2 regions of the Streptomyces sp. NPDC048185 genome follow, and region 1 is predicted to be linked to the other one. Evidence: predicted binding sites of a transcription regulator. Region 1 holds the regulator's gene; the other holds the start of a gene.

Evidence for each region. Region 1 encodes HspR, which represses chaperone genes until heat shock. Its sites were predicted from a motif close to TTGAGNNNNNNNNNCTCAA; they were not measured.
Region 2: lon (endopeptidase La) is a predicted target of HspR. The motif match lies at 1,495-1,513, and genes of this name have one in related genera.

Annotation. Positions count from the first base shown of each region.
Region 1 covers NZ_JBIDAN010000003.1:467,770-471,178, forward strand. Annotated here, with positions in the region: gene grpE (nucleotide exchange factor GrpE) at 1-277, shown strand, start outside; gene dnaJ (molecular chaperone DnaJ) at 320-1,510, shown strand; gene ACGF3H_RS12710 (heat shock protein transcriptional repressor HspR) at 1,515-1,970, shown strand; gene ACGF3H_RS12715 (substrate-binding domain-containing protein) at 2,219-3,334, shown strand.
Region 2 covers NZ_JBIDAN010000010.1:160,271-163,679, forward strand. Annotated here, with positions in the region: gene lon (endopeptidase La) at 1-1,472, opposite strand, end outside; gene ACGF3H_RS27045 (spermidine synthase) at 1,656-2,345, shown strand; gene ACGF3H_RS27050 (response regulator transcription factor) at 2,459-3,199, shown strand; gene ACGF3H_RS27055 (ATP-binding protein) at 3,196-3,409, shown strand, end outside.

The DNA of each region.
Region 1 (3,409 bases):
GACCACCGTGGCCAAGATGGGCCTCCAGCAGTTCGGCAAGGAGGGCGAGCCCTTCGACCCGACGATCCACGAGGCCCTGATGCACTCGTACGCGCCGGACGTCACCGAGACGACCTGCGTGGCGATTCTGCAGCCGGGGTACCGGATCGGCGAGCGCACCATCCGCCCCGCGCGGGTGGCGGTGGCCGAGCCGCAGCCGGGTGCGCAGACCGTCAAGGCCGAGGAGCCGGCCGAGGCGGCCGACGACAAGGAGAACGGTGGCCCGGAGGAGGGCTGACGTCACGACGTACGCGTACGCAGGAGAGGAGGGACGTCGGGGATGAGCACCAAGGACTTCATCGAGAAGGACTACTACAAGGTCCTCGGCGTCCCCAAGGACGCCACCGAGGCCGAGATCAAGAAGGCGTACCGGAAGCTCGCCCGCGAGTTCCACCCGGACGCCAACAAGGGCAACACCAAGGCGGAAGAGCGCTTCAAGGAGATCTCCGAGGCGAACGACGTCCTCGGTGACGCCAAGAAGCGCAAGGAGTACGACGAGGCCCGCGCGCTCTTCGGCAACGGCGGCTTCCGCCCGGGGCCGGGCGCGGGCGGCGGCACCTTCAACTTCGACCTGGGCGACCTCTTCGGCGGCGGCGCCCAGGGCGGCGGCGGGGCCGGCGGCTTCGGCGGCGGTCTCGGCGACGTCTTCGGGGGCCTGTTCAACCGCACCGGCGGTGCCGGTCCGGGCACCGGCACGCGGACCCAGCCGCGGCGCGGCCAGGACGTCGAGTCCGAGGTCACCCTCAGCTTCACGGAGGCCATCGAGGGTTCGACGGTCCCGCTGCGCATGTCCAGCCAGCAGCCCTGCAAGGCCTGTTCGGGCACCGGCGACAAGAACGGCACACCGCGCGTGTGCCCGACCTGCGTCGGCACCGGGCAGGTCGCCCGGGGCTCCGGCGGCGGCTTCTCCCTGACCGACCCCTGCCCGGACTGCAAGGGCCGCGGCCTGATCGCGGAGAACCCCTGCGAGGTCTGCAAGGGCTCCGGCCGCGCCAAGTCCTCGCGGACCATGCAGGTCCGCATCCCGGCCGGGGTGTCCGACGGGCAGCGCATCCGGCTGCGCGGCAAGGGCGCACCGGGCGAGCGGGGCGGCCCGGCGGGCGACCTGTACGTGGTGGTGCACGTCAAGGACCACCCCGTCTTCGGCCGCAAGGGCGACAACCTCACCGTCACCGTCCCGGTCACCTACGCCGAGGCGGCACTCGGCGGCGAGGTCCGCGTCCCGACCCTGGGCGGCCCCCCCGTCACGCTGAAGCTGCCGGCGGGCACACCCAACGGCCGCACCATGCGCGCCCGCGGCAAGGGCGCGGTGCGCAAGGACGGCACCCGCGGCGACCTCCTGGTCACCGTCGAGGTGAGTGTCCCCAAGGACCTGACGGGGAAGGCTCGTGACGCGCTCGAGGCGTATCGCGAGGCGACCGCGGAGGAGGATCCGCGGGCGGAGCTGTTCCAGGCCGCGAAGGGAGCTTGACGGAATGGACGGTCGTCGACGCAATCCGTATGAACTGACCGAGGACACCCCGGTCTACGTCATCTCGGTGGCGGCCCAGCTGTCCGGCCTGCACCCGCAGACCCTGCGCCAGTACGACCGCCTCGGCCTGGTCTCCCCCGACCGCACGGCCGGGCGCGGCCGGCGCTACTCGGCCCGCGACATCGAACTGCTCCGCCAGGTGCAGCAGTTGTCGCAGGACGAGGGCATCAACCTGGCCGGAATCAAGCGCATCATCGAACTGGAGAACCAGGTCGCCGCGCTCCAGTCCCGCATAGCGGAGCTGTCCGACGCGCTGGACGGCGCGGCGACGGCGATGCGCCAGCGGGAGGCGGCGGTGCACGCCTCGTACCGCCGGGACCTGGTGCCGTACCAGGAGGTCCAGCAGACCAGCGCGCTGGTGGTGTGGCGGCCCAAGCGGCAGCAGCAGGCGCCGGACTGACGGCGCGTGACCATACCCCCGAAGGGGCCCGGAGGTTCGCCCGAACCTCCGGGCCCCTTCGCGTGCCCGTCACGTGGACGGCGTGTAAAGGGAGTCGGGAGGCGATTCCGCTCCGTCTCCACGTCGGCTGCGGAGCGTGGTGTTGTCATCTCGTTAAGTGGTTCCGCTTGACGGTGGGGGGCGTCGGCGCGTTGGCTTTTCAGTCACCTGGGTTGCAATGCGGCCCCCGCGTCCGGAAGGCACCAGAAGTGAGCTCCTGCATCCGTCGTATCGCCATATCCGTGGCAGCGTCCACGATGACCGTTTCGCTGGCCGGCTGCGGTGTGCTGGGCGCTTCGGGGAGCAGTGACGACGTGAGCCCGTCCAAGGGCAACGACATCACGGTGGGCCTGCTGCTTCCGGAGACGGAGAACACGCGCTACGAGCAGTTCGACCACCCGTACTTCGAGAAGAAGATCGCCTCCCTGACCCGTGACCAGGGCAAGGTCGAGTACGCCAACGCCGGGGCGGACGAGACCAAGCAGGCCGCGCAGATGCGCAAGATGATCGACGACAAGGTCGACGCCATCGTCCTGGACGCGGTGAACTCGCACACCATCGCGTCGAGCGTGCAGCAGGCCAAGGACGCCGGCATCCCGGTCATCGCCTACGACCGGCTGTCCGAAGGCCCGATCGACGCCTACATCTCCTTCGACAACGAGCTGGTCGGCGAGGTCCAGGGACGCTCCCTCGTCGAGGCGCTCGGCGACCGGGACGACACGGCCCAGATCGTCATGATGAACGGCTCCTCCACCGACCCGAACGCCAAGCAGTTCAAGACCGGCGCGATGTCCGAGCTGAACGGCAAGGTGAAGATCGCCCAGTCCTTCGACACCAAGGACTGGAAGCCGGTGAACGCCGAGGCGAACATGGCCGAGGCGATCCAGTCGGTCGGCAAGGACAACATCGACGGCGTGTACTCCGCCAACGACGGCATGGCGGGCGGCATCATCAAGGCCCTGGAGGCCGCGGGCGTCACCGACCTGCCACCGATCACCGGCCAGGACGCGGAACTGGCGGCGGTCCAGCGGATCGTCGCCGGCGAGCAGTACATGAGCGTCTACAAGTCCTACCCGCAGCAGGCCGAGAACGCCGCGGAGATGGTCGTGGCGCGCGTCCAGGGCAGGGACATCCAGTTCGACGCGCTCACCCGGGACAAGGTCGACAGCCCCAGCAACCAGGGCATTCCGGCGCAGCTGGTGCCGGTCGTCGCCCTGACGAAGGCCAACATCGAGGACACCGTCGTGGCGGACGGCTTCTACAAGGTCTCCGACATCTGCACGGCGAAGTACGCGGCGGACTGCGCGGAGATCGGGCTGAAGTAACCGCCGCCGACTGCCCGGGCATTGCGGTGCGAACCGGTGACTTCCGGCCGTCGACCGGCGCGGAGCCGTGTTGCG
Region 2 (3,409 bases), on a different contig from region 1:
GGGATGGCTTCGAGGACGTTGGCGGTGGCGAGGAACACGACGTCGGACAGGTCGAGCTCGACCTCCAGGTAGTGGTCCCGGAAGGTGTGGTTCTGGGCCGGGTCGAGGACCTCCAGCAGCGCGGCGGCCGGGTCGCCCCGGAAGTCGGAGCCCACCTTGTCGATCTCGTCGAGGAGCACGACCGGGTTCATCGACCCGGCCTCCTTGATCGCCCGCACGATCCGGCCGGGCAGCGCGCCGACGTACGTGCGCCGGTGGCCGCGGATCTCGGCCTCGTCGCGGACGCCGCCGAGGGCGACGCGGACGAACTTGCGGCCCATGGCGTGCGCGACGGACTCGCCGAGCGACGTCTTGCCGACGCCGGGCGGCCCCACCAGGGCCAGCACCGCACCGCCGCGCCGGCCGCCGACGACACCGAGGCCGCGGTCGCTGCGGCGCTTGCGCACGGCCAGGTACTCGGTGATGCGCTCCTTCACGTCCTGGAGCCCGGCGTGCTCGGCGTCCAGGACGGTCTGGGCGCCCTGGATGTCGTAGGCGTCCTCCGTGCGCTCGTTCCACGGCAGTTCGAGGACGGTGTCCAGCCAGGTGCGGATCCACGAGCCCTCGGGCGACTGGTCGGAGGACCGCTCCAGCTTGTCGACCTCCTTCAGCGCGGCCTCGCGGACCTTCTCGGGCAGGTCGGCCGCCTCGACGCGGGCGCGGTAGTCGTCGGACTCGTCGCCCTCCTGCTCGCCGCCCAGCTCGCGCAGCTCCTTGCGGACGGCTTCGAGCTGACGGCGCAGCAGGAACTCGCGCTGCTGCTTGTCGACGCCCTCCTGGACGTCCTTGGCGATGGTCTCGGCCACGTCCTGCTCGGCGAGGTGGTCGCGCAGCTGCCGGGTGGCGAGCTTCAGGCGGGCGACCGGGTCGGTGGTCTCCAGCAGCTCGACCTTCTGCCCGGTGGTGAGGAAGGGCGAGTAGCCGGAGTTGTCGGCGAGCGCGGAGACGTCGTCGATGGCCTGGACGCGGTCGACGACCTGCCACGCGCCGCGCTTGCGCAGCCAGGCGGTGGCGAGCGCCTTGTACTCCTTGACGAGTTCGGCGACCTGACCGGGCAGCGGTTCGGGCACGCTCTCGTCGATACGGGTGCCCTCGACCCACAGCGCGGCTCCGGGGCCGGTGGTGCCGGCGCCGATGCTCACCCGGCCCCGGCCGCGGATCAGCGCGCCCGGGTCGCCGTCGGCCAGCCTGCCGACCTGTTCGACCGTGCCGAGGACTCCGGTCTTCGCGTAGGTGCCGTCGATGCGCGGGACGAGGAGGACCCGGGGCTTGCCGGGCTCGGACCTGGCGGCGGCCTGGGCGGCCTCCACCGCGGCCCGTACCTCGGAGTCGCTCAGGTCCAGGGGGACGACCATGCCGGGCAGGACCACTTCGTCGTCGAGCGGCAGCACGGGCAGGGTGAGCGGTGTGAAGGCAGCGGACTCAGCAGCCATGATCTCCCCTTCGGCAGTCAAGTTGAGTTATGCCGACTCAATGCTTGGGGACCGATGATTGTTCCCGCGGGGCTGTTCGCTGTGAGCGATCAAGGTGCGCCGTCGGCCACGAGCCGCCCTCACCCCTCACCAGCGCGGCCGTATCGCCGGTCATTCCCCCTGCCGGAGTGCCAGGATGGGCCGATGCCCATCACCTCTTACGGCACCCACGACACCCCGGAAGTTCTGGACCGTCGCGAGGGCCCGTACGGCGAGGTCGTCCTGCGCCGGCACGGGGCGCTGCTGCAGATCATCGCGAACGGCTGCTTCCTGATGGACACCTCCGACGGACGCTCGGAGCGCCGGCTCGTGGACGCGGCGGCCGAGGCGCTCGACGGCCGGGCGGCACCGCACGTCCTCATCGGCGGGCTCGGCGTCGGCTTCTCCCTGGTCCACGCGGCCGCCGACCCCCGCTGGGGCCGGATCGCCGTGGTCGAACGCGAGCGCGCCGTCGTCGACTGGCACCGCGCCGGACCGCTGGCCGAGCTGTCCGCCGGGGCGCTGGCCGATCCGCGCACGGAGATCGTCGAGGCGGATCTGGTGGACTACGTCAATGAGACTTCCGCCACGTACGACGCGCTCTGCCTCGACATCGACAACGGCCCCGACTGGACCGTCACCGAGGGCAACGACGGGCTGTACTCACCGTCCGGACTGGCGGGCTGCGCACGGGTGTTGAGGCCCGGCGGAGTGCTTGCCGTATGGTCCGCACAGCCCTCTCCGGAATTCGAAGAAACCTTGCGTAATGCCGGGTTCCAGCAGGTGCGTACCGAAGAGATCCCCGTTGCCCGGGGCGTTCCGGACGTCGTCCACCTCGGCATCGGGCCTGGATAGCAAAGGCGCGGCACCTCCCCGTACGCTGCTGCCCTGGCGCAGATCATTCAAGCGTCAAGCGCAGTCATGGGATCACCCCACGGATTCCGGAAAGCACACCTCAGGGGCGGGCGATGGAGCAGACACAGACCTCCCACAACGGCACGGCGACGGCCACCCAGGGCGCACAGCGCCGCGTACTCGTGGTCGAGGACGACCAGACGATCGTGGACGCCATCGCGACCCGCCTGCGCGCCGAGGGCTTCCTGGTGCAGACGGCGGGCGACGGACCGGCCGCCGTCGACACGGCCGAGGCCTGGCAGCCCGATCTGCTGATCCTCGACATCATGCTGCCCGGCTTCGACGGCCTGGAGGTCTGCCGACGTGTGCAGGCCCAGCGTCCGGTTCCGGTGCTGATGCTCACCGCGCGTGACGACGAGACGGACATGCTGGTCGGGCTCGGCGTGGGCGCCGACGACTACATGACCAAGCCGTTCTCGATGCGTGAGCTGGCCGCCCGCGTGCACGTGCTGCTGCGCCGGGTGGAGCGGGCCGTCGTGGCCGCCTCGACGCCGCGCAGCGGCATCCTGCGCCTCGGTGAGCTGGAGATCGACCACGCGCAGCGCCGGGTGCGGGTGCGCAGCGAGGACGTCCACCTGACGCCCACCGAGTTCGACCTGCTGGTCTGCCTGGCGAACACCCCGCGCGCGGTGCTCTCCCGCGAGCAGCTGCTGGCCGAGGTCTGGGACTGGGCGGACGCCTCCGGCACCCGCACCGTCGACAGCCACATCAAGGCGCTGCGCCGCAAGATCGGGGCCGAGCGCATCCGCACCGTCCACGGCGTGGGTTACGCGCTGGAGACGCCGACGCCATGAGCGACGGACGGGAAGCCGCACGGAGGAGCCCCGGGGAACCCTGGGGCGGCGTACGCCCGTTCTCGATCAAGACCAAGCTGGGCGCGCTGGTCGTCACGTCGGTGCTGATCACCACCGGCCTGTCGGTGATCGCCGTGCACACCAAGACGGAACTGCGCTTCATCACGGTCTTCTCGATGATCGCCACCCTGCTGATCACGCAGTTCGTGG